3 regions of the Vreelandella vilamensis genome follow, and region 1 is predicted to be linked to each of the others. Evidence: predicted binding sites of a transcription regulator. Region 1 holds the regulator's gene; each other region holds the start of a gene.
What was found. The regulator PhoB, encoded in region 1, activates phosphate uptake and scavenging genes when phosphate is short. The targets are predictions, from matches to a motif close to TGTCATANNNNTGTCANA.
Positions count from the first base shown of each region.

Region 2: QC823_RS03240 (DUF6482 family protein) is a predicted target of PhoB. The motif match lies at 5,133-5,150, and genes of this name have one in related genera.
Region 3: QC823_RS09170 (CYTH domain-containing protein) is a predicted target of PhoB. The motif match lies at 2,591-2,608, and genes of this name have one in related genera.

Region 1 covers NZ_JARWAN010000016.1:6,212-15,874, reverse strand. The annotation lists gene QC823_RS10540 (NAD(P)/FAD-dependent oxidoreductase) at 1-38, opposite strand, end outside; gene QC823_RS10535 (chorismate--pyruvate lyase family protein) at 186-725, shown strand; gene ubiA (4-hydroxybenzoate octaprenyltransferase) at 763-1,653, shown strand; gene phoB (phosphate regulon transcriptional regulator PhoB) at 1,749-2,435, shown strand; gene phoR (phosphate regulon sensor histidine kinase PhoR) at 2,438-3,724, shown strand; gene cysZ (sulfate transporter CysZ) at 3,740-4,480, opposite strand; gene phoU (phosphate signaling complex protein PhoU) at 4,595-5,320, opposite strand; gene pstB (phosphate ABC transporter ATP-binding protein PstB) at 5,359-6,168, opposite strand; gene pstA (phosphate ABC transporter permease PstA) at 6,162-7,535, opposite strand; gene QC823_RS10495 (ABC transporter permease subunit) at 7,532-8,665, opposite strand; gene QC823_RS10490 (PstS family phosphate ABC transporter substrate-binding protein) at 8,768-9,663, opposite strand, start outside.
Region 2 covers NZ_JARWAN010000003.1:197,727-207,389, reverse strand. The annotation lists gene rplI (50S ribosomal protein L9) at 1-294, shown strand, start outside; gene dnaB (replicative DNA helicase) at 509-4,660, shown strand; gene QC823_RS03245 (hypothetical protein) at 4,743-5,036, shown strand; gene QC823_RS03240 (DUF6482 family protein) at 5,269-5,571, shown strand; gene QC823_RS03235 (thiol-disulfide oxidoreductase DCC family protein) at 5,595-5,993, opposite strand; gene QC823_RS03230 (cryptochrome/photolyase family protein) at 5,993-7,615, opposite strand; gene hemH (ferrochelatase) at 7,744-8,823, shown strand; gene QC823_RS03220 (Na+/H+ antiporter subunit G) at 8,860-9,303, opposite strand; gene QC823_RS03215 (K+/H+ antiporter subunit F) at 9,314-9,583, opposite strand; gene QC823_RS03210 (Na+/H+ antiporter subunit E) at 9,577-9,663, opposite strand, start outside.
Region 3 covers NZ_JARWAN010000013.1:5,410-15,072, reverse strand. The annotation lists gene QC823_RS09185 (PHP domain-containing protein) at 1-20, shown strand, start outside; gene QC823_RS09180 (L-threonylcarbamoyladenylate synthase) at 107-733, shown strand; gene QC823_RS09175 (ion transporter) at 737-1,618, opposite strand; gene QC823_RS09170 (CYTH domain-containing protein) at 1,657-2,559, opposite strand; gene QC823_RS09165 (TIGR00153 family protein) at 2,697-3,377, shown strand; gene QC823_RS09160 (inorganic phosphate transporter) at 3,389-4,654, shown strand; gene argA (amino-acid N-acetyltransferase) at 4,827-6,140, shown strand; gene QC823_RS09150 (C45 family peptidase) at 6,137-7,132, shown strand; gene xseA (exodeoxyribonuclease VII large subunit) at 7,137-8,477, opposite strand; gene guaB (IMP dehydrogenase) at 8,653-9,663, shown strand, end outside.

The sequences.
Region 1 (9,663 bases):
GTGCCAATAATGACTAAATCGGCGTGGGGTATCGACATAAGTTACCTATCAAGCTAAAAGGCGAAAAAAGTCAGTAATGCCAGCATGGTACACTAGCAAGCGTTGGGATGGTTTGGGTCAATCGCCTTGATTGGCCGCTTGAGTGGCTCTTCAGGGAGAGGCAGGCTTTGCCGGATATTGGTGTAATGCAAACGCAATCATGCGCGCCCATTGCGCGCTGGCTGCCGGTTACGGCGGCGCGCCCCGCCATGTCGCTTCCTTGGTGGCGCTGGGTAGCGTCTACTGACTCGTTGACCGCGCGGCTGATCGCCGCAGGTGAAGGGCGTAAGTTTCGGGTGCGGCTACTGCGCCAGAGCATAGGGTTTGCGTTTGCCGATGAGGCCATGGCGCTTGGCATTGGGCAGCGACGCTATGCGTGGCGACGTGAAGTGGCGCTGTGCCTAGACGGTACGCCCTGGGTGGTGGCGCGCACGGTGGCGCCGCTGGCGCAATGTCGTGGTCAGCGTCTGGAGCAGCTGGGGGAGCGCTCGCTGGGAAGCTGGCTGTTTCAGCAGCCGGACCTAAAGCGCGGCCCGCTTGAGGTCACCTCTCAGCCGCCGCGTTTCGCCGCCGTTGACAGCTGCTGGGGGCGGCGGTCGCGGTTTCAGCACGCTGGGTTGTCATTGCTGGTGCAGGAGTACTTTTTAACCGCCATGGCGGATGCGTTGGCGCTGCCTTCGCGCTAGGCTAGCCGCTTTTGCGTTTTCTTGAGACGAGGTAAGCATGGACCGTTCCCTACTGCGGCCGATTGGTTGGGCTCGCGTGCCCGATTTTCTTCACCTTACCCGGTTAGACCGGCCGATTGGCACCTGGCTTTTGATGTGGCCGACACTCTGGGCGCTGTGGATTGCAGCACAAGGCGTGCCGGGGCGCGATGTGCTGGTGATTTTTGTTGCCGGGGTTTACGCCATGCGCGCGGCAGGATGTGTGGTCAACGACTATGCTGATCGTCACTTCGACGGGCACGTCAAACGCACTCAAGATCGCCCGCTGGCCAATGGGCGCATTAGCGAGCGTGAGGCACAGCTATTGTTTGTGGGGCTGGTGGCGGTTGCGTTTGTGCTGGTGCTGTTTACCAATTTGTTCACCATTATACTTTCCCTGGGCGGGCTGATATTGGCGTTTATCTACCCGTTTATGAAGCGTTATACCCACTTCCCGCAAGTGTTTTTGGGGGCAGCGTTCTCCTGGGCGATCCCCATGGCGTGCGGCGCGGTGCTGGGGTACGTGCCGCTGGAGGGCTGGCTGCTGTTTTTTGCCAACGTGCTGTGGACGGTGGCTTACGACACCGAATACGCCATGGTGGATCGCGACGACGATCTTAAAATCGGCATTAAATCCACCGCCGTGCTGTTTGGCCGCGCAGATCGTTTGATCATCGGCCTGCTGCAGCTCGCGACCCTTTTGCTGCTTGCGGCGGTGGGTTGGCGCTTGGCGCTAGGAGGCTTTTTCTGGCTAGGGCTCGCCGCCATGGCGGCGACTTTCGTGCACCAGCAAGCGCTGATTCGTCACCGCGAACGGTCGCGCTGCTTTCAAGCGTTTTTGAATAACCACTGGTCGGGATTGGTCGTTTTCGCCGGAATCGCCTTGAGCTTGTGGCCCAGTGCGGGGTAAAACCCTAGGTGTCATGTAATTGTCATCAAGTCATGGTGTGATCGTCATCGAAATGTCGTGTTGATCTTTTCCGTTTAAGCACCGTGAGGCTTGTAATGACCGCCAAGACCGTTTTGATCGTCGATGATGAGGCGCCGATTCGCGAAATGATCGCGGTAGCCCTGGAAATGGCTGACTATCGCGTACTTGAAGCGGATAATGCCCAGGATGCTCACGCGATGGTGGTGGATCACCAGCCCGATCTTTTGCTGCTTGATTGGATGATGCCGGGCACTAGCGGTATTGAGCTCGCCAGGCGCTTAAAGCGTGAAAAAACCACCGCTGAGTTGCCGATTATCATGCTTACCGCCAAAGGCGAGGAGAACAATAAAATCCAGGGCTTGGAAGCCGGCGCCGACGATTACATCACCAAGCCGTTTTCCCCGCGCGAACTGGTGGCTCGGCTCAAGGCCGTGCTGCGACGCACCACACCGCGCGGCGTGGAAGACCCCATTGAAATTGAAGGGTTACTGCTGGACCCTGCTAGCCATCGCGTCAGTTCTTATGGCAAATCGGTCGATATGGGGCCCACCGAGTATCGGTTATTGCAGTTTTTTATGACCCATCAAGAGCGCGCTTACACGCGTGGCCAGTTACTTGATCAAGTCTGGGGCGGCAATGTCTATGTCGAAGAGCGTACCGTGGATGTGCATATTCGAAGGCTGCGTAAAGCGCTGGGTGAGCATAACCGGCTCATTCAAACGGTACGCGGCACAGGCTACCGCTTCTCCGCGCGAGGGTAGGCGTGCGCCTTTGGAGCCGTGAAATTTGGCGTCTAGTGTGGCTCTCGGCGGTAGGTGCCACACTGGGGGCGTTCTTGGGTGTGCCAGGGCTTGGTTTGGCCGTTGGCTTGGGGGGGTGTCTGGGGTATCACCTTTACCAGCTGCGCGCGCTTCACCGCTGGCTTATCCGCTCCCCCCACGATGAACCGCCGGCTGCCCCTGGGATTTGGGGCGAGCTTTTTGACCGTCTCTACCGCTACCAAAAAAGCCAACGCCTCACGCAAAACCGCCTACGCGCCACGCTTGCCAGGATTCAAGAGTCCTCAGAAGCCATGCGCGATAGCGTGGTGATGCTCGACCGGCATGGGGATTTGGAGTGGTGGAACAGCGCCGCGGCTAAGATGTTAGGGCTGAAAATCAAACATGATCGCGGCCAGCACATTACCAATTTTTTGCGCGACCCGCGCTTTGTCCGCTACTTCAATTCCCGCGATTACAGCGAGCCGCTAACGCTCACGTCCCCCATCGATGAGCGGCGCATTCTGCAGTATCAAATTACCTTATACGGCGACGACGAGCGCTTGGTGATGGCCCGCGACATTACCCGGTTGCATCGCTTAGAGCAGATGCGCCGCGACTTCGTGGCCAATGTCTCCCATGAGCTGCGCACGCCGCTGACGGTCATTTCCGGCTACTTAGAAACCTATGGCGACTTAGCGGAACAGCTGCCGCCGCGGTTGGGCCGCGGTATTGAGCAGATGCAGGCGCAGACCACGCGGATGCAGAACTTGGTCAACGACCTGTTGCTGCTCTCGCGCCTGGAGATTGATCAGGGCGGTGAGGACCACCAGCCAATCGATGTCGCGGCGTTATTGAAAGGCGTGCGCGAAGACGCACTGGCGTTGTCAAAAGGTCGGCAAACCCTTGAGATCGACATAGCGAGCGACGCCAAGCTTATCGGCAGCGAGCAAGAGTTACGCAGCGCGATTTCCAACCTGGCATTTAATGCCGTGCGCTATACCCCCCCGGATAGCCACATCACGCTGCGCTGGCAAATGGAGGGGGACGGCGGCTGCATCGACGTGGAAGATGATGGTGAAGGGATTGACCCGGTGCATCTTCCCCGCCTCACCGAGCGCTTTTATCGCGTGGATAAAGGGCGTAGCACTGCGACTGGCGGCACGGGTCTCGGGCTTGCGATCGTCAAGCACGTGCTACTGCGCCACGACGCCACGCTTTCAATTGACTCCCACCCTGGGGAAGGCGCCCTGTTTCGCTGCGTGTTCCCCAAAGAGCGGCTTGCCTGCTAATCCCGAAACGACGTTTTAACGCACGATAGCCCCGCCTGTCATGGCTTCTGTGCGGTAGTGGGCGTCCCACATCAACACGGCACCAGCCACTGCGCCGGGAAGTAAAAACAGGTTCGCCAGGGGTATCCAGGTAATCAACGTAACCAGCCCGCCGTAGCTTACGCTATGCCACCAGCGGCCAGAGAGGCGCCGGCGCATCTCGGCAAAACTCACCTTGTTGTTATCCATGGGGTAATCCAAGTAGGTAATGGCGGCCACCCAGGCGGAAAAGAGCGCCCACAAAAGCGGGGCGAAAAGGTTCAAGCCCGGAATCCAGCTGATGACAAACAGTAAAATAGCGCGCGGCAAAATATACCCGAGCTTAATCAGTTCACGTCCTAAGGCATCCATCGCGGTTTTCGCTAGACCGCGGTCGTCGAGCGGCTCGCGCCCGGTGGCGGCGACTTCCACCTTAGCGGCAAGAAAGCCGTAAAACGGTGCGGCAATCAAGTTCGTCACCACGGTGAAGGTAAAAAACACCACGGCAACCAAGCATAAGAAAAATAGCGGCCAAATCAGCCAGGCAAGCCAATCCAACCAGCTGGGCACCAAGCTCATCCAATAGCCAAGCCACCCTTCAAAGCGTTGCCACACCACGCTGAGTAGCGTCGCGTAGACGAGAAAATTGACCACAATGGGTAAAAAAATATAGCGCCGCATGCCGGGGCGGTAAACCCAGCAGGTTCCCTGAGCGATGGCGGTGAAGGCGTTCAGCATAGAAGGTGTATTCCTGGCAAAAAAACGGGCCGCAAAGCGGCCCATAAGATACGGGATATGACCATAATGGCAATAGCGTAACGCGTCCGCGATGTGTCTCTTCGCTTTTTCGGGTTATCTGCCCTGCTGCATTTGCTGTTCAAGCGTTTCCGGGTTGCTGTGACGAATATCGAGTCCTTTGACCAAATACACGACGTGCTCAGCGAGGTTGTCAGCGTGGTCGCCCACCCGCTCTAATGCCCGCAACACCCACATCACGCTGAGTACCGCGGAAATGGAGCGGGCATCCTCGGCCATGAACGTGATGAGCGAGCGCATCGCACTGCCGTACTCGTCATCCACTAGTTCGTCCTCTCGCACGACTTCTAACGCCAGGTCGGTATCAAAGCGTGCAAACGAGGTCAGCGCATCACGTAGCATCTTGCGCACGTGCTCGCTGATGTGGCGCACCTCCACCAAACCGCGTACGGCCGCGCCACTTTCGCTTAAGGTAATGGCGTTGCGCGCGATCTTGCTCGCTTCATCGCCAATACGTTCAAGATCAGACGAGGCGCGGATGACGGCGACGACCAGGCGGAGGTCAGAGGCGGCGGGCTGGCGGCGCGCCAGCACGCGGGTACACTCGTCGTCAATTTGCAGCTGCAAATCGTTAACCTCGCGGTCGCTGTCGCGGACCTTGATGGCAAGCTTGGTATCGCCTTCCAGCAGAGAAGTAACGGCATCGCTTACCTGCTTTTCCACCAGGCCGCCCATGGCCATGAGGTGGGTTTTGAGCTCTTCCAGCTCTTGGTTGAACTGACGCGAGATATGTTGGCTGTGGCTGTCGCTGGTGATATCCATGGAACGCTCCTTATCGTGGTGATCGGGGGGTAGGGGGGTCATGCCATTCGGCCGGTAATGTAGTCTTCCGTTCGCTGTAAGTGCGGGTTGGTGAAGACTTGGTCTGTCGGGCCGTACTCAATGAGTTCACCGTCGTGTAAGAAGGCGGTGTAATCCGAGACGCGTGCGGCTTGCTGCATGTTGTGGGTGACAAGTATTAAGGTTAGCTGAGATTTCAAGTTGCGAATCAGCTCCTCGATTTTGAGCGTTGAAATCGGGTCAAGCGCTGAGGCTGGTTCATCGAGCAGCAAGATATCGGGCTGTACGGCGAGCGTGCGGGCGATCACCAGGCGCTGCTGCTGCCCGCCTGAAAGCTGCCAAGCGGATTTGTGTAAGCGATCCTTGACCTCATCCCAGAGCGCCGCCGAGGTAAGCGCCCACTCAACAATGTCATCGCGTTTACGCTTAGAGATGCGCTTTTGCAAGCGCAGCCCGAAGGCGACGTTTTCGTAAATCGACATGGGGAACGGGTTTGGCGTTTGAAACACCATGCCTATCCGCCGCCGCAGTTCCGATACATGCATGTTATCGGCATAAATATCCTCACCTTCAAAGGTGATACGGCCACTGTGGGTGGCGTTTTCGTTTAAATCGTGCAGTCGATTGATCGCCCGTAAGAGAGTCGACTTGCCACACCCAGAGGGGCCGATAAATGCCGTGACCCGGTGGCGTGGCACGTTAAGCGTTAACTCGCGCAACGCGGTTTTTCCCGCGTAAGCGAGGCTAAAGCGTTCAATACTGAGGCAGCTTTGCGCAGCGCTAAAGTGCGTCAGGTAAGCGGCATTCGAGACGTTTGGCGACGCTAACATGACTGCCCCCGTTGGTGGCGTAAATGATGACGCAACAATATGGCAGTTAGATTAAGCACTAACACAATGAAGACCAAAAGCAGGGCGATCGCGTAGACCAGCGGGATGGCGGCCTGGATATCCTCGCCGTGAAAGGCGGTATCAAACAGATGATAGCCCAGGTGCATAAACTTGCGTTCGACGTGCAAATAGGGGAATTCGCCATCCACCGGCATTTGTGGTGCCAGTTTTGCCACGCCCACGAGCATTAGCGGCGCCACTTCGCCCGCGGCGCGGGCGATGGCGAGTATGACCGCGGTGAGCATCGCCGGGGCTGCCATGGGCAATACCACCCGTGTGAGCATTTCAAGGCGGGTTGCACCGAGGGCGACGGCGCCTTCGCGCTGAGCATCGGGGATGCGCGCAAGCCCTTCCTCGGTGGCGACAATCACCACCGGCAAGGTCAAAAGCGCCAGCGTTAGCGATGCCCACAGAAGCCCCCCGGTGCCGAAGGTCGGCGACGGCAGCGAATCGCTAAAAAACCACTCGTCCAATGAGCTACCAAGGCCGTAAACAAAGACGCCCAAACCGAATACGCCATAAACAATGGACGGCACGCCCGCCAGGTTGCGCACACCAATGCGCACCAGCCGGGTAAGACGCCCCTGATGGGCGATTTCATTTAAGTAGATGGCCGCCAGCACGCCAAAGGGCATGACGATCAACGACATCACCATCACCATCAACACCGTGCCGAAAATAGCCGGCCAGACACCGCCGCCGGTATTCGCGGCACGCGGCCCTTCGCTTAAGAACTGCCACACGCCTGACGACCAGAAGCGTATTTTTTCCCACCACGCCATGGCGTTAGGGCGATAAGCGCGATGAATTTCATTAAGTGGCTGGCGCAGCGTCTCACCTCCGGCGCTTTTGAGGATCAGCGTTGCGTTGGGGCGCTCGGGGGGAGGCCGCGTTAGCGCTGTTTTAAGCGCTTGCCAGGCCGCTTCACCCTCAAGATGGCTCCCGGCGGATTCAACGGCGGTAAGGTAGCCGATAAAATCGCCCCAGGGGCTGCGCTCTAAACGCACCAGCGCGTGTGGCGTGCTGCGTTCGTCGATGTGGTTAATTTCCACCCAGCGCCAACGATGACTGTCCAAGTCGCGGTTAGCGGTGAAGTAGAGCCGCTCTTCGCCGTCGCGATGGGGCAGCGGTATTTCACGCACCGCCTCGCCGGCGATGACCTCGCCCGAGTCCAGCGTGACGCTTTCTAGCGTCGCCGGCCAAAAGTGGCCCAGGCCACGGGTGAGCAGGAGTGTCAGCAGCGCGGCGAGCATCAAAAGGGAAAGTGCCACGCTTGCGGCGCACAGCCAGGGCCATAGGCGGCTCATCCTCCACCTCCCATGCGGCTTAGGCGAATACGCAGCCGTAAACGCACCACTTCGGCCAGGGTATTGACCAAAAAGGTAAACAAAAACAGTACCAGCGCGGCGAAAATCAGCACATGGTAGGTGCTACTGCCGGGGGCGGCTTCCGGCATCTCAATGGCAATGGCGGCGGCGATAGAGCGCATGCCTTCAAACGGGCTGACGCTGAAAAGCGCGGTATTGCCGCTGGCCATCAGCACAATCATGGTTTCGCCAACGGCGCGGCCAGCGCCGATCATCACCGCGGAAAAAATCCCAGGGCCAGCCGCTGGCAGGGCGACCTTCCACAACGCCTGCCAGCGGGTGGCGCCGAGGGCTTGTGCGCCTTCCAGTAGCGAGGCGGGCACATCGGCAAGGGCGTCTTCCGCCAACGCATAAATGCTAGGAATCACGGCAAACCCCATGGCCATTCCCACAATCATGGCGTTACGCGTGGCGTAATTAAGCCCGAGCTGTTGATCCAGCCACTGGCGAACATCGCCACCGATCAGCACCTGCTCAACACCGGGTGTCGCCCAGAGCGCAAGGAACGTCATGACAACGAGCCAGGGCACAAGCCATAGCCCGGCCCAGCTGAAGGGTAAGTACTGGCGCAGTGATTGTCGCGCGCGGTGCCATAACGCCCCGGCTAGCAGGGTGCTGAGAGGCAACCACACCAGTAACACGAGCGTGCTAGCTAAATGACGCTCGACCCACGGCGCTAAAATCAGCCCGGCGATAAACCCCACCACGACGCCGGGGATCGCCTCCATCATTTCCAGTACGGGCTTTATGCGGCTGCGCAGCGGAGGTGGCATGTAGAGGGCGGTGTAAACCGCCGCGCCTAGGGCGACGGGTAAGGCCAATAACATTGCCGCCAAGGCCGCTTTTAAGGTGCCCCAAGCCAACGGTGAGAGTGTCTCCAAGGTAAACGTCCCTGTCATGGAGAGCAGGGGGAGGCTTTCCCAGAGCAAAAAAATCCCGATGGCCAAAATCGCGGCCAAAACGGCAAACGCGCCCACCGTGATGGACGCCGTGGCGAGCCGGTCGAGTCGTTGACGCCGTGGGTCAGAACCCGAAGGCGTTGAATGGTGTAGCCGAGAGGGCGGGGTCATGGCAGTGGAATACAATGATCGGGCGGATGAACGTCGCGCATGGCGCTATCTCCTGAGAGTCGCTTAGCGTAAGACATGTTTATGACATTTCCATGACAGCGCTTACCAGCGGGCTTGCTGTTGGCGTACCGTCTCTGACAGTGGCACAAAGCCGGCGGCACGGACAATTTTCTGCCCTTCGGGCGAAAATATCAGCGCCAACAGCGCGCGCTCAGCCGGGGGCAGCGGGACATTGGGTGGTGCGTTTACGTAGAGGTATAAATAGCGCGATAGCGGGTAGGCGCCGGTTTGGACGGCCCCTTCGCTCGGCGCGATGGTATTGCCATCACCGTCCTCAATGCGTAAGGCTTTCACTAGCGCGTTTAAGTGCGAATAGCCGGCGTAGCCCATGGCGCCGGGCGATTCGCCCACCGCGGCGACCACCGGTGCGGTGCCGGGGTGCTCACTGACATTGCGGCGAAATTCGCCGCCGCAAAGCGCCCGCTGCTGGAAGAGATCGTGGGTGCCCGAGGCCGTGTTACGCCCATGCAAGGCAATGTGGTAAAACGGCCAGTCCGCCTGATCTAAAATTGTGTCCCAACGGGTGATGGAGGCGTTGGCACCGCACGCGCGGGAGGTCGAAAAAATGGCATCCACCTGCCGTTGCGATAGCGCGTCGAGCGGGTTGTGGCGGTGGACAATCACCGCCAATGCGTCTCGGGCAACTTTCAGCTCCAGTGGTGGATAACCATAGCGATTCGTAAACGCCTGTATTTCGTCAGGCGTCAGTTGGCGCGACATAGGGCCTAGCCGAGTGGTGCCCGCGATTAACGCCGGCGGCGCGTTGGCCGAACCGGCGGCTTGGAACTGAATTTTAACGTCAGGGTGGCGCTGCTTTAGCGCCTCACCCCAGCGCAACACTAAGCCCGCCATGGTGTCAGAGCCGACAGCCCCTAAGGTGCCGTCCACCGTCGGCGCTTGGGCATCGGCGTGCGTGAACGTTAAGGCCAGTAGGAGGG
Region 2 (9,663 bases), on a different contig from region 1:
GCTGAGCTTGAAGCCCAAGCCGCAGAACGTAAAGCGGAAGCTGAAGCGCGCGCTGAGCAGCTCAACGACATCGAATTGTCGTTGGTGTCTAAAGCGGGTGATGAAGGCAAACTGTTTGGCTCAATCGGTCCGCGTGATTTGGCAGATGCGATTTCTTCTGCTGGTATCGAAGTGGCGAAGAGCGAAGTACGCATGCCGGAAGGCCCGATTCGCCAAACTGGCGAATATGACATCGCTCTCCACTTGCACGCTGAAGTGGATGCCGCTGTTCGCGTGGTAGTTGTTGCCGAGTAATTTCGTGCGCCAATGCTAACGCCACAAAGGGCGCGGGGATTCCCGCGCCCTTTGTTGTTTATATCGACAAAATTTCTGTTTTTCTTTCCCCGTAAAGCTCGCTCTTATCATTCGTTCTTAACAATCGACCTGCCTGGTGAGCGATAGCAAAAGCAGGGGGCTCGCGTTAGGGTATTCTCTGTTTGACGATGGCGATTGAGCGAAGGAGACCGTGATGCCAGACGCCGCTGATCAAGAAACGGCAGCGCTGAAACTGCCTCCGCACTCCCTAGAGGCAGAGCAGTCAGTATTAGGCGGGCTAATGCTCGACAACCAGGCCTGGGATAATATTTCGGACCGTTTGGTCGCCGACGACTTTTATCGTTACGAACACCGTTTGGTGTTCAACGTGATGAATCATTTAGCCGAAGCGGGGCAGCCGCTTGACGTGGTGACGTTGTCAGAGGCGCTTGAGGGTCGTGATCAGCTTGACACCGTAGGTGGCTTAGCCTTCCTGGCGGAGCTTGCACGCAACACGCCTTCGGCCAGCAATATCCGCGCTTATGCTGATATCGTTCGCGAGCGAGCGACACTGCGTAAGCTGATTCGTGCGGCGAATCAAATTGCAGAAGGGGCCTTCGCACCGCAAGGGCGCCCAGCGGATGAGCTTCTGAACGAAGCAGAAAGCTTGGTCTTCCAAATCGCCGAAGAACGGCCGAAAACCGGCGGCCCGATTGGTATGAGCGATCTTTTGACCAAAGCCGTCGATCGCATCGATGAGCTTTTCAATCTCAAAGGCGAGATGACCGGCCTCTCTTCTGGATTTCGCGATCTCGATGAGATGACCTCAGGGTTGCAGCCCTCTGACATGGTGATCATTGCCGGAAGGCCCTCGATGGGCAAGTGTTTAATGAGTGGGTCGCGGTTGGTAGACCCTAACACTGGCGCTCTGGTCACTATTGATGAACTAGTGGCTCGTCAACAAGCCCCTCTTTTGACGTTAACCGATGATCTTAAGCTGAAGCAATCACATGCATCGGCGTTTGTTGATGATGGTGAAAAGCCCGTTTTTCGTGTTCGCACCGCGACAGGAAGAGAGGTTGCGACAACATTAACGCACCCGTTTTTAACCGGAGATGGCTGGCAGCCACTGCAAAAGATAGCGGTTGGCGAGCGGATCGCGGTGCCCCGTGAAATACCAGTGTTTGGTCGTGACGTAATGCCCGATCACCAAGTAAAAACCTTGGCCTTCATGTTGACCGATGGCGGCACAACACAAACCTGCCCCTTGTTCACCAACAATAGTTCGGAATTACGGGCTGATTTCACAGAGGCGGTGAGTCACTTTCCGGGTATAACGTGCCGTTTAGTTGAACGTGACGAACAAAATGCTGAGCGAACGCCTACTTTGCGGGTGAGCCGGGATGCAGCACGCTTACAGCCATTGCGAGCGCAGTTTTCACAAAAGTTGCGTGAGAAGCTTCAAGCGAAGAATATGACTGGTGAGGCGCTTGCCTCGTTGCTTAACGTGAGCAGAGCGGCGGTGAGTGCCTGGTGCAATGGAAAGTCTGTTCCCGTTCAGGCAACGTTTATGCCGCTTTGTGAGGCGTTGGACATGCCTTTAACGATCGACTACTCGGCGTCTGACTATAGCGCTTTGGCAAAAAACGCCCCAAACCCCGTGAGGCACTTTCTTGAAGCGCACGGTGTGTGGGCAAAAAAAGCGCTGCACAAGCGGGTGCCAGACTGCGTATTTCGCTTACCGAAACAGCCATTAGCACTATTTCTAAACCGTCTTTTCGCCTGTGATGGCAGTGCCTTTGTCCAGGCAAATGGCCAAGGCCGTATTAGCTATGCGTCATCAAGCCGCGAACTGATCCGCGATGTTCAGCATTTGCTACTGCGCTTTGGTATTTTGAGCAAAATTCGTGAGAAGCAGAATCTCTATGCCAATCTGAGCCAATCGCCTTGGGAGCTTGAAATACTCGACCAGGCAAGCCAAAAACGTTTCATTCGCGACGTTGGTATCTTTAGCAAAGAGCGGGCAATAGAAACGCTTAGCGCCTGTATTGACACTAAGCGCACACATAGCAATCGCGATAGTTTGCCTAAATCGGTCAATCGCTATGTACTCGCTAAAAAAGGGGGGCGTTCATGGCGCGACCTGTTCGTGCAATCGGGTAAAACTTTACCGGTTGGTTATAATCCTCATTTATCAGGCAGCAGTGAGCGTTGCCTATCGCGCTACCGAGCAGCCGAGTTTGCCCACCTTTTAGATGCCGATGTTTACCTCGAAAATTTAGCCTCATCCGATATTTATTGGGATGAAATTGTCGCCATCGAAGCGCTGGGCACGCGGCAGGTCTACGACTTAACGGTGGATGATACGCATAACTTCGTTGCGGAAGATATTTGTGTCCATAACACCACATTCGCTATGAATATGGTCGAGCATGCGGTGATTTCCAGCGATAAGCCGGTCATGGTGTTTTCCATGGAGATGCCAGCGGAGTCCTTGATGTTGAGGATGCTCTCCTCGCTTGGGCGAATCGATCAAACGCGTGTGCGTACCGGTCAGCTTGAAGACGAGGATTGGCCGCGCCTAACTTCCGCGGTGAACTTGCTCAAGGATAAGCAGCTTTTCATCGATGATACGGCGGCACTTTCGCCTAACGAGATGCGCGCGCGGATTCGTCGGGTGGTACGCGAGCACGGCAATATGGCCTTGATCATGATTGACTACCTTCAGCTCATGCAGATCCCTGGCTTCTCGGAAAACCGTACCGGTGAAATTTCCGAAATATCACGCTCGCTCAAAGGGTTAGCCAAAGAGTTTAATTGCCCAGTGGTCGCGCTTTCGCAGCTGAACCGCTCGCTTGAACAGCGTCCTAACAAGCGCCCGGTGATGTCGGATTTACGCGAGTGCGTCACAGGCGATACGCGGGTTATGTTAGCCGATGGGCAAAGAGTGCCCATTGAGGAGTTGGTAGGTAAAACACCGGAGGTTTTATCTGTTAATGAGCACGGAAGTATCCAGCCAGCTAATAGTGATTTAGTTTGGCCTGTCGGGAAAAAGCCGATTTTTGAAGTCAAGTTGGCGAGTGGTCGACAGATACGTTGTACCGCTGAGCACCGTTTAAGGGGCTTGTTTGAGTGGAAGCATACTCACGAACTTAAGGTAGGTGATCGTCTCGCTGTTGCAAGAAAGGTGAGTGAGCCTACTTCCCCCGCCGTTTGGGAAGAGAGTGCCATTATATTACTGGCACATTTGCTCGGTGATGGCAGCTACATTAAGCACCAACCTCTGCGCTATACGACGGCATGTGAAGCCAATAGTCGAGCCGTTACTGATGCAGCTCAAGCATTTGGCTCAACGGTAACGCGACATGCAGGGCGTGGCAATTGGCATCAATTGGTTATTGCCGGTAACGGAAACCGTTGGCATCCAGCTGGGGTTGGCAAGTGGTTAAAAGATCTGGCGATATTTGGGCAGCGTTCTGCCGAAAAGCATATCCCTAATGAAGTTTTTCAGCTGTCTAACGATCAGCTTGCTCTATTTTTGAGACACATTTGGGCGACTGACGGAAGCATAACGCAAGATAAAAACAACCGTGTCCGTATCTATTTTTCCACGGTCAGCCGCAAGTTGATTGATGACATTGCAGCACTTTTACTGAGGTTCGGTATCGTCGGGCGTATCCGGCATGTGGTCTCGGGTAATGGGGAGGGTTGGTTTACCATCGATGTGTCAGGTGGAGAACAGCAGCAACGCTACATGTCGTTTATAGGCGCATTTGGGCATCAAGTAGCCATTGTGGAACAGCTTTTGAAAGGAGAACTGAAGAGCAATACGAATTTGGATACGCTGCCGCAAGAAGTCTTCAGTTATGTGAAAAATGAGATGCAAGCTCAAGGTATTAGCCAGCGCAAAATGGCTTCTTTACGAGGAACAGCTTACGGCGGTACAGCGCACTTTAAGTTTTCCCCTTCGCGAGAAACGCTCGAAAGTTATGCCGATATTCTGCAAGATGCCACGCTAAAACAGGTAGCCAGTAGTGATCTTTTTTGGGACCGAGTAGTGGATATTCATGCCAGTGGGGAGGAAGAGGTCTTTGATCTCACTGTGCCCGGTAACGCTTGTTGGTTAGCCGATGGCATTGTGAGTCATAACTCAGGCGCGATTGAGCAGGATGCGGACGTGATTGCTTTTGTGTATCGCGATGAGGTGTATAACCCGGATAACCCGGATAACCAAGGATTGGCGGAGTTGATTATCGGTAAACAACGTAACGGGCCGATTGGAACGGTTCACATGGCGTTTATCGGTAAATATACGCGTTTTGAGGATTTGGCGCCGGATAGCTATGGTGAAGCATTTGGCGACTAACTTGAGCCGTGGCGACGAGCCCGTATAATGCGCAGCCTTTTACACGTATTTTTGTATTTCATCATACGATAGGGGATTAGCGATGGCAGGTGGTTTTAAGCGCGGTAATCGGCAGCGCGTACCCAAGCTTCAAGGGCGAGGCGAGCTTCAGGCGCTGGAGAGAGAAGGGCCATTTAAAGAATGGCTGGGGATGCCGGACCTCTACCGCTACTATCTTACGGTCGATGGTGAGAAATACAGCTATCAAACTGAAGACCCGGAGGTGCCGGTTTCTATCGGTGATAAAGTGGTATTTCGCTATAAAGAAACCAAAGCCGGGAATTGGATTGATCGCAATTCGCTAGGTAAAGCCATCGACCCTTCCGAGTACCAATAGTGAAAGGCCGTGATGTTACATGGACGGATGCTTTTTCCCCGGGTATGAATGAACCGGGTATGAATAAATAAGCGAGGAACTCTCCTGTATTGCGACCGTCATATGGCTGACATATAAACGCCATTGGAATGTCATTGGGTGGCGTCATGCTAATCTTTATACGTGAAGTCATTCACCGACACACCCAACGACACGACGTAAATAAAAATAAGGTTACTAACAGGAGGGAACCATGGAGCTTAAAGCACTTAAGGCCTTTGTGGAAAAACACGATAATTTTGAAATTCGTGTCATTACGCACGCCGGTAGTCGTTTTTATCAAGCCGAGCTAGAAGATGTGGAAGGCGAACGCCATATGCTAACCCAGAAGGGTAAGCCGATGCTTTTTCGTTCGCTTGATGATGTTTACAATGAACTCAAACGGGTCGGTATTCATCGTGCGTATTTGGTACAGCATGTGCCCCACGACGAGGTGATCGGCCGCGATGCTCACTACAGCGAGCCGTTGACGTCACGCATGCCACTGGTTTTTTAAGCGTCTATCTTTTTAAGCGCCTATCATGCTCGCGATTGGCGCTTTTCCCACCATTGCCCCAGCTTTACCCGTCGGCGAGCAAAAAAACGGTAGCCAGCATCCATCACGGTATTAACAACGGGCAAGCAAGAAATCCACACCAGCCGCCGGTAGCCCAGTACCGCATAGAGGGCCCGGCTGGCATCCATCCCGATGTACCATCTTCCTTGGTTATCTAGCACGTGCAGTTTGCCCATCATGGCATCAAAGTGGGTGTCGTAATCGTCTGCACAAAAGTGCTCATCTTGAATATCCACGAGATTAACGCGTTCGCGGTGACGATGCTTGCTGAGCCAATTGACCTCAACGCGGCAGAAAGGGCAGTGACCGTCATGAAACAGCGTCACCGGAGCTTTGGCATCTAGCGTGCGAAAACGGGTCATTATGTTGCCTCTGGGTTTCGTTGGGTTTTATGGCGGCGTTGAGGGGCATGTCCGGGAGAATAATAGCCATCAGTGTGGATGGCATCGCCGTAGCCAGGTGCGGTGTCGAGTTGGTCGAGAAACGCTTCGGCTTGCTGGCGCATGGCGTCACGTTTTTCCGTTTTCATTTTGGCGAGCGAGCCGTAAATCAGCTTCATGCGCGGATTTTGGCTAAGCGTGCTATCATGCGTTTCGAGAAAGTGCCAGTACAAGCTGTTTAACGGGCAAGCCTTGGCCCCAGTGACTTGCTTTGGCGAGTAGCGACAGTGCTGGCAGTGATCTGACATCTTGTCGATATATTTACCCGACGCGCAGTAAGGCTTAGAGCCCATGAGGCCACCGTCAGCGTGCAAGACCATGCCGAGCGTATTGGGCAGCTCTACCCACTCGCAGGCGTCGGCGTAAACGGCGAGATACCAATCGCACAGGGCTTCTGGCTTTACACCGCACAGCAGTGCGAAGTTACCGGTTACCATTAAGCGCTGAATATGGTGGGCGTAGCTATTGTCGATTGTCATCTCAATTGCGCGCTGTAAACAGCGCATATCGGTGTTGCCATCCCAGTAAAAAGCCGGCAAGTCGCGGGTAAACCCCAACCGGTTTTCGCGTTTATAATCCGGCATTTGCGTCCAGTACAAACCGCGCACGTATTCTCGCCAGCCGAGAATCTGACGAATAAACCCTTCCACCGCGTTAATCGGTGCCGACCCTGTGGCATAGCAAGTTGCAGCGGCTTCGCACACTTCGCGCGGTGAAAGTAGGCCAATGTTCATCGCGACCGCTAAACGCGAGTGAAATAAAAATGGTTCGGTATCGCTGATGGCATCCTGATAGCGGCCAAAATCAGGCAGGCAGTGATCCAGGAAATGGCGCAGCTCTACCAGCGCCTGGTGCCGAGTGACTGGCCAGTTAAACGTCTCCAGCGTGCCCATATGGTGGTCAAAGTGTTGTTGTGCCACGGTGAGCGCTTCACGGGTTAACGCGTCCTGTGGGTGTTGCGGTGGGTGCGGTGCCTCAAATGTCTTAGGCAATGGCTCGCGGTTATCGTGATCAAAGTTCCACTGTCCGCCAGCGGGTTTGCCATTTTCCATCAAAAGTCCGCTGCGTTTACGTTGCTCCCGATAAAAATACTCAAGCCGCAGTTGCTTGCGCCCTTCGGCCCACTGGGCAAACTCCTCAGGCGTGGTGAAAAACCGGTCGTCTTCCCATAGTTGCCAAGGGACAGGGGCATTTTGGCGCTTTTGCATGGCTTGCCAAAGCCGCCATTCACCGGGTCTAACCGCTTGAATATGATCGCAGTCGTAAGCACTGGCTAACCGTTCGGTTTCAGTAATGATGTCGTGCGTGTTATCGGCATCGCCCAACGCGCTATAGTGAACGGTGAAGCCCTTTTCGCGCAGCGTTTGGGCAAAATGTCGCATTGCCGCCAAAAAAACACCGATTTTTTGAATATGGTGAGGAACGTAGTGTGCTTCTCGTGCCACTTCGCACAGGGCAACGACGGCGTTTTCTGGGGCTTCACGTAGCGTTGGCAGTGAAAGCGTCAGCTGGTCACCCAACACGATAATAAGCGGCCTGGACATAAGTTTGCCTATAGTTATACAAATTGTGCTGATAGTATAACTACATGCTGCTTATTTGCGAAAAATGTTAAAGTGAATTTACATATTATGTGTTTGCCCACATGGCGCGTTTGCGAGAGGAGATTTGCATGACCACAGATGTTGCGATGGATCAGCCGGGAGAAGGCCGCCTAGCCCACGCCCCAAGTGACCACCCCCCTATTCCGCGAGCAAAAGTGGGGGTTGTGCTGGCGAACCTTGGAACACCGGATAATACCGACTACTGGTCAATGCGCCGCTATCTCAATGAGTTTCTTTCTGACAAACGTGTTGTTGATTATGCCAATTGGAAGTGGCAACCACTTTTGCAGTTAATTATTTTGACCAAGCGCCCGTTTTCTTCCGGCCAGGCCTATAAAAGCATTTGGAACACAGAAAAAGACGAAAGCCCGTTGTTGACCATTACCCGCGCGCAGACGGAAAAAATGACCGAACGCCTCAAAGCGCTTTACGGGGATGATGTCGAAGTTGATTTTTGTATGCGCTATGGCAACCCCTCGACAGAAAGTGTGCTGACGCGCATGAAAGAGAAGGGCTGCGAGCGTATTGTCTTTTTCCCTCTCTATCCGCAATACGGCTCGCCCACCACCGCCACGGCCAACGATCAGGCTTTTCGCACGCTGATGAAAATGAAGTGGCAACCTTATATTCGTACGGTGCCGGCTTATTATGAGCACCCTGCGTATACCCAGGCGCTGGCGAATTCGGTGCAGGAAGCGTACGACAGTCTAGAGGGACGGCCGAGTAAACTCGTGGCCAGTTACCATGGTGTGCCGGAGCGCTATTTGCTCGAAGGCGACCCTTACCACTGCCAGTGCCAAAAAACGACGCGTTTGTTACGTGAAAAACTCGGGTTTAGTAAAGAAGAGGTTGATACCGCGTTTCAATCACAGTTCGGACCCGAGAAATGGGTGGGGCCGCAAACAGTGAATCACGTTGCGGAGCTTGCTAAACAAGGCCATAAGCATATTGCGGTAATGTCGCCGGCGTTCTCTTCGGATTGTGTGGAAACCTTGGAAGAGATTCAGGAAGAAATTCATGACAGCTTTATGGAAGCCGGTGGGGAAACGTTTACCTACATTCCCTGCTTAAATGATCGTGATGATCATATAGACGCGTTGCTTCAGGTGGTGAATAACGAACTAAGTGGATGGCTGCCTCGGTCTTGAGGCGTTAGCCCTAGATCGTCATGTTAAGCGGCCGCTTTAGCGGCCGCGACTTTTTAGCAGTTGGCGTTTTCGTGACTTTACACCGCTCGGTCGTTTAGGACGTCCAGGTCGAGCGACGCGGTTCTGGCCTACGTCCTCATCCAGCAGTTCAGGCAGGGAGCCACGCGTGCTGGTGATAAAACGCAGATGCATATGCAATCCCGTCTTGGCCAACATATGCCCTGTTACTGGGGCGGTAATAAAAAGAAAAAGGGTGATAAGCAGTTCCTGCATATGAGGTTCGCGTTGATATAGCGTGAAGTACACCATCGAAGCAATTAATACGCACCCGATCCCCAAAGTTGTCCCTTTTGTGGGACCGTGAAGACGCATGAAGAAATCTTCGAATTGCAGCATCCCCAGCGAGCCGGTAAAAGCGAAGAGACCGCCTAGAACAAGTAACAACGATACGAGGGCTTCAGCAATAAACGGCAGACTCATGGCGCTCTCCTTATTCGATGATATCGCCGCGTAATAAATAGCGGCAGATGGCCATGGTGCTGATAAAGCCCAGCATGGCAATGAGAATAGCGGCTTCAAAGTAAGTCTTTGTATTGAGCCAAAGCCCGACAATGACAATCAAGGCAATCGCGTTGACGTACATTGTGTCAAGCGCCAGCAAGCGATCAGGAATGTCGGGTCCCTTCGCTAGACGGTAGACGTTTATCGCCATGGCGAGAACAATAAGCGTAAGGCTAATCCAAAGGGCGATGATCAGCATTCGAAAATCTCCTTTATGGGCCGCTCGTAACGTTCGTAGATATCTCGAATCAATGCTTGTTCGTCGCTCATGTCGAGTGC
Region 3 (9,663 bases), on a different contig from region 1:
CGCGCTGCTTTGTCCGTTAGCGACTGTTAATGAGCGATTGGCTGCTAAGCACGCTCGACTAGACTATCTATACTGAAACGTTATTCACCGTAGGGAGGCTTTGACCATGAGCCAATTTTTTCAGATTCACCCGGAAAACCCGCAAAAGCGCTTGATTGATCAGGCAATCGAAATTATTCGAAAAGGCGGTGTGGTGGCCTATCCCACCGATTCCGGTTACGCACTGGGCTGCCACCTTGGTGAGAAAAAAGCCATCGAAAAAATCAAATGGCTGCGCTCGCTGGACGATAAACACAACTTTACGTTGGTGTGTTCGGATCTCTCCGAAATTGGCACCTACGCGAAAGTGGACAATGACGTGTTTCGCCTGCTGAAAGCACACACGCCGGGGGCTTACACCTTTATTCTTGAGGCCACCACCGAAGTGCCGCGCTTGCTTTTACACCCTAAGCGCCGCTCTATCGGGGTGCGCGTGCCGGACCACCGGATTACGCATGCGCTACTCGATGCCCTGGGTGAGCCGCTGATGAGCGTGACGCTAATCCCCGTGGGCGAGGCATTACCCATGACCGATGCCGAAGATATCCGCGAGCGCTTTGGCGCCCATCTGGATTTGATTATCGACGGCGGGGCGTGCCAGCTTGACCCGACAAGCGTCATCGACCTGCGCGATTTGCCACCGAAAATCCTCCGCGAAGGGCGTGGGGATGTGGCGCCGTTTCAAGCGCTTTAAACATCAAGTGTCTTGATCATTCTCTGTCGAAGACTCGTGCTTGCGCGGGTCTTCGCTGTACTCATCCAGCCAAGTGCCGCAGCGCAGGCAGTAGAGCGCTTGTTTTTCGTGGCGGTCATAGCCGCAACCGGGGCACGCTTCGTCGGAGTAGCGGTCTTGGCGGATCGAGCGAATCACCTGCGCTGAAAACACCCCGGTGGGCACCGCGATAATCGAGTAGCCAATCAACATGAGTATCACGGTAATCGCTTTACCGAGCGGGGTGACCGGCACGATATCGCCGTAACCCACCGTGGTCATGCTCACAATCGCCCAATAAATCGAGATGGGGATGCTAGTAAAGCCCGCCTCAGGGGATTCGATGGCGTACATCAACGCGGCAAACAGCGTGACCACCATCAAAATGCTGAAGAAAAACAGAAAAATTTGCCGCAGGCTACGTTTAAGCGCATCGAGCAGTAATCGCCCCTCACCGACAAATTCCATCAAGCGCAGAATACGAAAAATGCGTAGCACCCGCAGTATACGAATGAGCACCAAGCTCTGGGCGCCGGGGACGACCAGCACCAGCCACGCCGGCACGATGGCCATCAAATCGACAATGCCGTAGAAGCTTTTTAGATAAAGCCATGGGCGTTCCAGGCAATAGATCCGAATGGCGAGCTCCACGGTAAATAGCAGCGTAAACCCCCACTCGATATACCGGAATACCGTGCCAAAGCGAGCGTGGTAGGCCTCGACACTATCGAGCAGCAGGGCCGCGACGCTAATCAAAATGGCGATGATCAGCGCGATGTCGAATGTTTTCGCGGCCGGTGTATCGGATTCGAAAATCAGGTGGAAAAGCTGGGTGCGCAGACCTTTGCCGGCGGGTGTCAGGCTCATCGCGGTGTCCTTACGTCAGTCGTCAGATTCGCGTCACGTCAACGCAGCTCGGTGGGTTCTGCTAAAGACCGCGCCAGGGTCAGCGCGGCGCTACCATACGCCGTATTGGGCTGGCCGTATTCATCAAGCGCCTGAAGCAGCGTTTGGGCGAGCGGGCGCACCGAATCATCAAGCGCGGGATGTGCGGCAAGCTGCGTGAGCGCTTCCAAGGCCCGGGTGAGAAATGCGTTCTGGCCGCTATCGTGGAAGGCGTCCAGCGCCAGTGTGGCCCGGTGGAGCCATTCGCTCGGCGTGTGCGCTTCGGGTAGCGGCCAATGTTGGTGGCCCAGTGCGGCGCCGCGGGCCGCTTTGCTGCTGTCCGACGGGCGAAGGGCAACGTCCGCCGCTAAGGTCGTGGCAAGGTCCCACAGGGCGTTGGGCGCGCCACCTTTAAGCTCCAACTCCATCTCACAAATCGGGGCGTGATGGCCATGACAGATAATGTCCCCCTCGTCGAGCGCCAGCTCAATATGGCTTTCCTGGTGGTGGATATCCCACGTTGTGCGCGTGAAATCGGTGCGCAGCTGGGGCTCAAGGGTTGCGAGAGTGGCATCCTCCATCGCCTGAAACGGTGGTAGTGCTTTCAACCCGGCGATATCGAGTTGGTTGCCACTGACTTCCCATTCCCACTCTTCACGGGAGGATAGCCCGCCGCCGCCTTGTCCGGCAGTTTTAACCGTTTGCAGCGTTTGGCCGTTGACCTGGCGCAAGCGTAGCGCAACGCGCGCCGCGCCAAGGGCGCCGTCCGGGGTATCAAAGTAGGTATTGGTCAGCGTAAGCCGCGTTGCCGTGGTGGTATCAAGCAGCGGGTGGGCAGCCAACTGGGCCGGGCCGCCGGGAGCGAGGGCCAGTTTGAGCTCCACTTCCGTCGGGGCTACAGCAGAGACTTTCGGATTTTCCATGACGTTTGCCACCTCGTTAATATGACACTACGGTTAAATTTTTAAGACAGTATGAATTTTTTGTGACGAGCGCCAGGTCAGTCTTTATACTGGCGCCCGCCAAATCCAGGCTTTCCGAAAACAGGCTAAAAGGCTTTATGGTTACCTCCAATCCTTTTTCTGCGATGTTTGGCCGTTCGCCATTCCAGCCGCTGCTGGCGCATATCGTCAAAGCGAATGACTGTGCCGACCAGCTACTGCCGTTCTTTGAAGCATCCCTTCAAGGTGACTGGGAGAGTGCTGCCCAACTGCGTGAAAACATCACGCGTTTGGAGCACGAAGCGGATGTGCTTAAAACAGAACTGCGCCTCAACCTACCCAATACCATGTTTTTGCCCGTGTCACGCTCGGATATTCTCGATTTGATCAGCGTACAGGACAAAATCGCCAATAAGGTACGCGACATTACCGGCATTATGCTGGGGCGCAAAATGCGCGTGCCGGAAAGCCTTGCCGAGCCCATGCGCCACTACATGCATACCAGCGTGGCTTGTGTAGCCCAGGCGCGCCAGGCGCTTGAAGAGCTGAAAGATCTGCTTGAATCCGGCTTTGGGCGCAACGTGTCTGATGTCATGCAGAACATGATCCGTGAGCTACATACCCTTGAGCATCAAGCGGACAGCCAGCAAGTGGAAATTCGTCGTCAGTTATTTGCGCTGGAAAGCGAGTTACCGCCGGTCGATGTGATCTTTCTTTACAAGATCATCGATTGGGTCGGTGAGCTTTCCGACCGCGCCGAGCGCGTGGGTAGCCGCTTGCAGATTCTGACCGCGCGTTAAAAGGGGGCAAGATGCAAATTATTGCGCAACACGGCGAGATATTCATCATTCTTGCCTGCTTGTTTGGCTTCTTCATGGCTTGGGGGGTTGGGGCCAACGATGTCGCCAATGCCATGGGCACCTCGGTTGGCTCCAAAGCCATTACCATCAAACAAGCGATTATCATCGCCGTTATTTTTGAGTTTCTCGGTGCGTGGCTTGCCGGCGGTGAGGTGACCAATACCATTCGCAAAGGCATTATTGACCCGGAGCTTTTGCAAGATGATCCGCAGCTGTTGGTCTACGGTATGCTCTCAGCATTACTGGCAGCGGGTACGTGGCTTTTGATTGCCTCAATGAAAGGCTGGCCGGTTTCCACCACCCACTCCATCGTCGGCGCTATCGTTGGTTTTGCCGTTGCCGGTTTAGGCGCGGCCACGGTGGATTGGGGTGGTGTAGGGGCCATTGCCGCGAGCTGGATCGTATCGCCGCTGCTGGCTGGCACCGTTGCCTTTGTGATATTCAAATCGCTGCATCACCTGGTGTTTGAAGCCCGCGATCCGCTAACGGCCGCTAAACGTTATCTGCCCGCTTACGTATTCCTCGTGGGGTTTGTGGTGGCGATGGTCACCATGACCAAAGGATTGAAGCACGTTGGTCTTGATCTCTCTTTTGCGCAAAGTTTGGTGATATCGGTCATTTTCGGGTTGCTGCTCTCGGCCATTGGCACTTGGATGGAGCGCCGCGTGAAGTACGTCGAATCCAGTGATGACCACTTCGGTTATGCCAACGTTGAGCGCGCTTTTGGCGTGCTGATGATCTTCACCGCGTGTGCGATGGCCTTCGCCCACGGCTCCAACGATGTGGCCAACGCGGTCGGCCCGCTAGCGGCGGTAATTAGCGTAGTACAAAGCGGCGGCGATGTTGAAGGCGCGGCGCTGGTGCCTTGGTGGGTGCTGGTGTTGGGCGGTGGCGGCATTGTCGTGGGTCTGGTGACGTACGGCCACAAGGTGATCGCGACCGTCGGCACGGGCATCACCGAGCTTACGCCTAGCCGTGGGTTTGCCGCCACGCTTGCCGCCGCGACGACGGTGGTGCTGGCTTCGGGCACGGGGTTGCCGATCTCCACCACGCATACGCTAGTGGGGGCGGTGTTGGGCGTGGGTCTTGCCCGCGGCATGGCGGCGCTTAACCTAAGGGTGATTGGCACTATCGCCATGTCGTGGTTGATTACGCTACCTGCCGGTGCGGGTCTTGCCGTTTTGTTCTTCTTTATTTTCAAAGGCATCTTCGGCTAGCCCTTAACGCCAAAAGCGTTCAACAACCCTCAGCGGTATCTTCTTGTGCATGACGCAGCGAGAAGATGCCGCTTTTTTGTGTTCTGCTAAATTTTTTGTGCTCTGCTAAAGTAAGCGGGCCGGTAAAATCGGCATACGAGATTTCATTCACCCTGCTGCCGGAGAGCGGCCCTTGGATACGCGCTTCCCTTTTGTTGACTGGTTCCGTAATGCATCGCCCTATATCAATGCGCACCGCGGACGAACCTTCGTCATTTTGATCGAAGGCGAGGCGATGGCATCGGGGCGTGGCGAACAGCTGATACAAGACTTGGCGCTTTTGCACTCGCTAGGTGTGCGCTTGGTGGTGGTGTTTGGTATTCGCCCCCAGGTGCAGGCGGCGCTAGCGCAAGCCAAGGTGACGCCCAGGCGCGTGAACGGCCGCTGGGTCGCCGATCGCGCGGTCATGGCGACCGTTGAGCAAGTCGCGGCGCATCAGCGGCTGTGGCTAGAAGCGCGGCTTTCGCTGGGGCTACCCAGCACGCCGTTGCACGGCGTTGAACTCAACGTGATTTCCGGCAACCTGGTGACCGCTAAACCGCTGGGCGTGCGCGAAGGGGTCGATTTCGATCACAGCGGCGAGGTGCGCCGGGTGCGCGCCAGCGCCATCCAAGGGTTATTGGATAAAGGCGCGCTAGTGTTGTTGTCGCCGTTGGGGTTTTCGAGCACCGGAGAAGTGTTTGATTTAGACGCCTCTGAGGTGGCGCAGCACGCCGCCGTGGCGCTAAAAGCCGACAAGTTGATTTTGCTCGGCGAATCGGAAGGGCTGGAAGACGAAACCGGGGCGCTATTGCGTCAGCTCTCGCCCTTTGAAGCGCAACCGCGGTTACGCCAGGCCACACCGGGCAGCGAGTTGGCGCGCCATCTTCATGCGGCCTGCCAGGCGGCCCGCGAAGGGGTCGCACGCACGCATCTTTTGTGCTGGCGCAACCACGATGCGCTGCTGGGGGAGCTTTTCACCCGTGACGGCGTGGGCACCATGATCACCCAGCATCGCTACGAACAGCTGCGCCCGGCGACACTCAACGACGTCGCGGGGCTTTTGGACCTGCTCGAACCGCTGGAGCAGCGCGGCATGCTGGTGGCCCGCTCCCGCGAGCGTTTAGAACATGAAATTGATGACTACGTGGTGATCGAGCGTGATGGCATGGTCATTGGCTGTGCGGCGCTGCACGCCTTTGCGGATGCACAACTCGGTGAACTTGCCTGCGTGGCCGTGCACGCGAGCTATCGCGGTGGCGAGCGGGGCGAGCGGCTGGTCGACGCCATTGAGCAGCGCGCCCGAAGCCGCGGCATTGCGAGGCTCTTTGTGTTGACCACCCACACGGCTCACTGGTTTGTCGAGCGCGGCTTTGCACCCGCCAACTTGGACGATTTGCCGCCGCTGAAGCGTGAAACGTACAACCACGCGCGAAAATCCAAAGTGTTGATTAAGGCGCTACTGTGACCCCCCTTGAGCGCTGCAATATCGCGGGCACGCCGTTTGAGTTGGGCTGCCAGCTTGGCGAGCGTGGGCGTGACGCCGTTCACCGTGTGCTGAGACACGACCCTGCTTGGCAAGCTGTGCAAGCGCAGGCGCGAGAAAACGCTGACGTGATAAGGCGATTGGCCGCGAACACACAGCGTGACTTCCCCGCCGTCTGGCAAGAGCTTTGCGGCCTTGCCGAAGGGCTTGAGCTGCCGCTAGTGGATGTCGTCGCCTGGAATTGTCGTGGGGATTTGTTGGCGACCGCAGCGGATGGCTGCACCAGCGTGCAGCTGCCCGGGGTGCTTTTGGCCCATAACGAAGACGGCTTGCCGTGCTTGCAGGGGCATTGTCTGTGGGTCACGGCGCAGCCGGCAGGGGAGGCGGCGTTTAGCGCCTTCTGTTATCCCGGTTCCCTGCCGGGGCATACGGTGGGGGTACGCCACGGTGATTTTGCCTTTGCGGTCAATAATCTGCGGCTGACTCAGGTAACGCCGACAATCCCTCGTATGGCGGTGTGCCGTGCCCTTTTGGGCGTTTCCGATATCGACGCGGCGATTGAGCTGCTTGAACGCTTCAATCAATGCGGCGGTTTTCATCTCACGCTGGCCGAGCGGGGCGGCAGGCGCATGGTGAGCGTCGAGTTTGGCGCGGGCGACACCGTGCCCACCGTGCTTTCGGCGCCGGCCGTTCACGCCAATCACGCGCTTTACCATCCGGGTAAACAGTGCCTGACGCGCTCCTCCGCTGATCGTCAGGGCCGTGGCGAGGCGTTGCTTGCTCAAGGCGTGCGCAACCCGCTGACGATTCTTCAAGATCAAGCACAAGAGGCGCTACCCATTTTGCGCTGTGAGCCTGACGACCCGGATAACGAAAATACCCTTGCCAGCGTGGTGATAACGCTCGGCAAGACACCCACCTGGGCCTGCTATTTGCCGGGTGAGACATCGCCCTGCCAGCAAGGCGCTTGGTAAGCGTTTAACGCTGATAGCGCCGTTTTACCTCGACGCTGAGCTTGCCTTCACCCAGGCGCAGTTTGAGCGTTTGCCCCGGTTGCGTGTCTTGCGCTCGGCGAACCACTTGGCCGCTCTCGTCCTGCGCGATGGCGTAGCCACGCCCCAATACAGCCAAGGGGCTTATTGCATTCAGCTCGCGCGCCGCACTGGTGAGCCGCGCTTGCTGTGACGTTAGTGTGCGCCGCATGGCGCTATCTAAGCGCCGTATTAACTGGTGGAGTCGCGCTTGTTCGGCTTGGTGCAGGCGAGTCATGTCCTGGCTTGTCAGCCGCCCTTTGAGTTGTTCCACGCGCTCTCGCTGCTGGGTAAGCCGTGCGTTAGTGGCCCGTTGTAAGCGCTGACTGAGAATAGTGAGGTACTGGCGCTGCTGTTTGAGCTGTTCACCGGGGTGGCGTAATTGGGCTCGCAGCGTATCGAGCCGTTGGTTGTCTCTTTCTAGGCGGGCCTGCATGGCCCGCTGAAGGCGGTTTTCATGGTGCTCTAGCTGGCCCTTGAGGGTCTGCTGGTCGGGCACCAGGCGTTCGGCGGCGGCAGAAGGGGTCGGCGCGCGCTCATCGGCGGCAAAGTCGGCCAGTGTCACATCGACCTCGTGGCCGACAGCCGACATCACCGGCAGGCGTGAATGAAAAATGGCCCGCGCTAAATGCTCGTTATTGAACGCCCACAGATCCTCCAAACTGCCGCCGCCGCGGGTAATGAGCACTGCGTCGCGCTCAGGATCGAGCCGTGATTGACGATTGAGTAGGCCGAGGGCGGCCACCATCGCGGGCGCGGCCTCCTTGCCTTGCACCGGCACCGGAATCAGCGTCACCTCCGTGAGTGGCCAGCGCGCGCTTAACACCGCCAGCACATCGCGAATGGCGGCTCCCGTGGCGGAGCTTAAAATCATTAGCCGCCGGGGTGGGTGGGGTAGCGCGCGTGCATTGGCAAAGACGCCTTCAGCGTCAAGCTGGGTTTTCAAGCGCTCAAACGCCGCTAGCAGTTCGCCCAAGCCCGCCGCTTGCACCGCCTCGACAATCAGCTGGTAATCGCCACGCGGCTCAAACAGGGATACTCGCCCGCGCAACTTGACCTGATCACCATCGCGCATGGGTGCGCTCACAAACCGCGCTTGCTGGCGAAACAGCGCACAGCGCACCTGAGCACGATCATCCTTCAACGTGAAATACGCATGGCCGGAGGCTGGGCGCGAGACATTGGAAAGCTCACCCTCAACCCACACCTCGCCCATGTCGCGTTCTAGCGCCTTACGCGCCTGGCGGTTGAGTTCGCTAACCGAGAGAGCGGCGGGTTTGTCTGGCATGAAATTACCTTGTGTTGCGTGAGAAAATGTCGTGTGAGAAAACGTTGCGTGAGAAAACCTTGTCATGGGTGTTGGTAACGTGTCTGCGAATTGCTGCCTTGGTCGCATAGGCGTTATACTACGCGACTAACCTTTCATGCCCCATCTTCCCACTTCAACATTGGGTGTTGCCGCTATGCTACGTATGGCTCAAGAAGCACTTACGTTCGACGACGTATTACTTATCCCCGGCTTCTCCGACGTTCTCCCCAAGAATGTCAGCCTGAAAACCCGCCTGACGCGTAACCTTTCGCTCAACATTCCGCTGCTTTCTGCTGCAATGGACACGGTGACCGAAGCGCGCCTGGCGATTGCCATGGCGCAGGAAGGTGGTATCGGTATCATTCACAAAAGCATGACCCTGTCGCAGCAGGCCGCTGAAGTGCGCAAGGTGAAGAAGCACGAAAGCGTCATCGTGAAAGACCCGGTTACCGTCAGCCCCAAAGCCAAGCTTGAAGACCTGCTTGCCATGGCGCGCGAGTATGGGTTCTCCGGTTTCCCGGTGGTCGAAGGCGAAACCCTGGTGGGTATTGTGACCGAGCGCGACATGCGCTTCCAGCCCAACCACGGCGACAGCGTTTCCGATATCATGACCCCCCGCGAGCGGTTGGTCACCGTGTCGGAAGGCACCCAGCTTGAAGAAAGCAAAGTCAAGATGCGCGAACACCGCATCGAAAAGATGCTGATCGTTGACGACGCCTTCCACCTGCGCGGCCTGGTGACCTTCCAGGACATCGAAAAAGCCCGCACCTACCCGATGGCCGCCAAAGATAGCGATGGCCGTTTGCTGGTAGGCGCTGCTGTCGGTACCGGCCCGGAAACCCCGGACCGCGTCGCGGCGCTGGCCGAAGCAGGCGTAGACGTGATCGTGGTGGATACCGCCCACGGCCACTCCGAAGGCGTGATTGACCGCGTTCGTTGGATCAAGGAACACTTCCCCGCCATTCAGGTAATCGGCGGCAACATCGCCACCGCTGCCGCTGCGAAGGCACTGGCCGAGGCGGGCGCCGATGCGGTGAAAGTGGGCATCGGCCCCGGTTCTATCTGCACCACCCGGATTGTCACCGGCGTAGGTGTGCCGCAAATCACCGCCGTCTCCAACGTGGCCGCTGCGCTCGAAGCTTACGATATTCCGTTGATTGCCGAC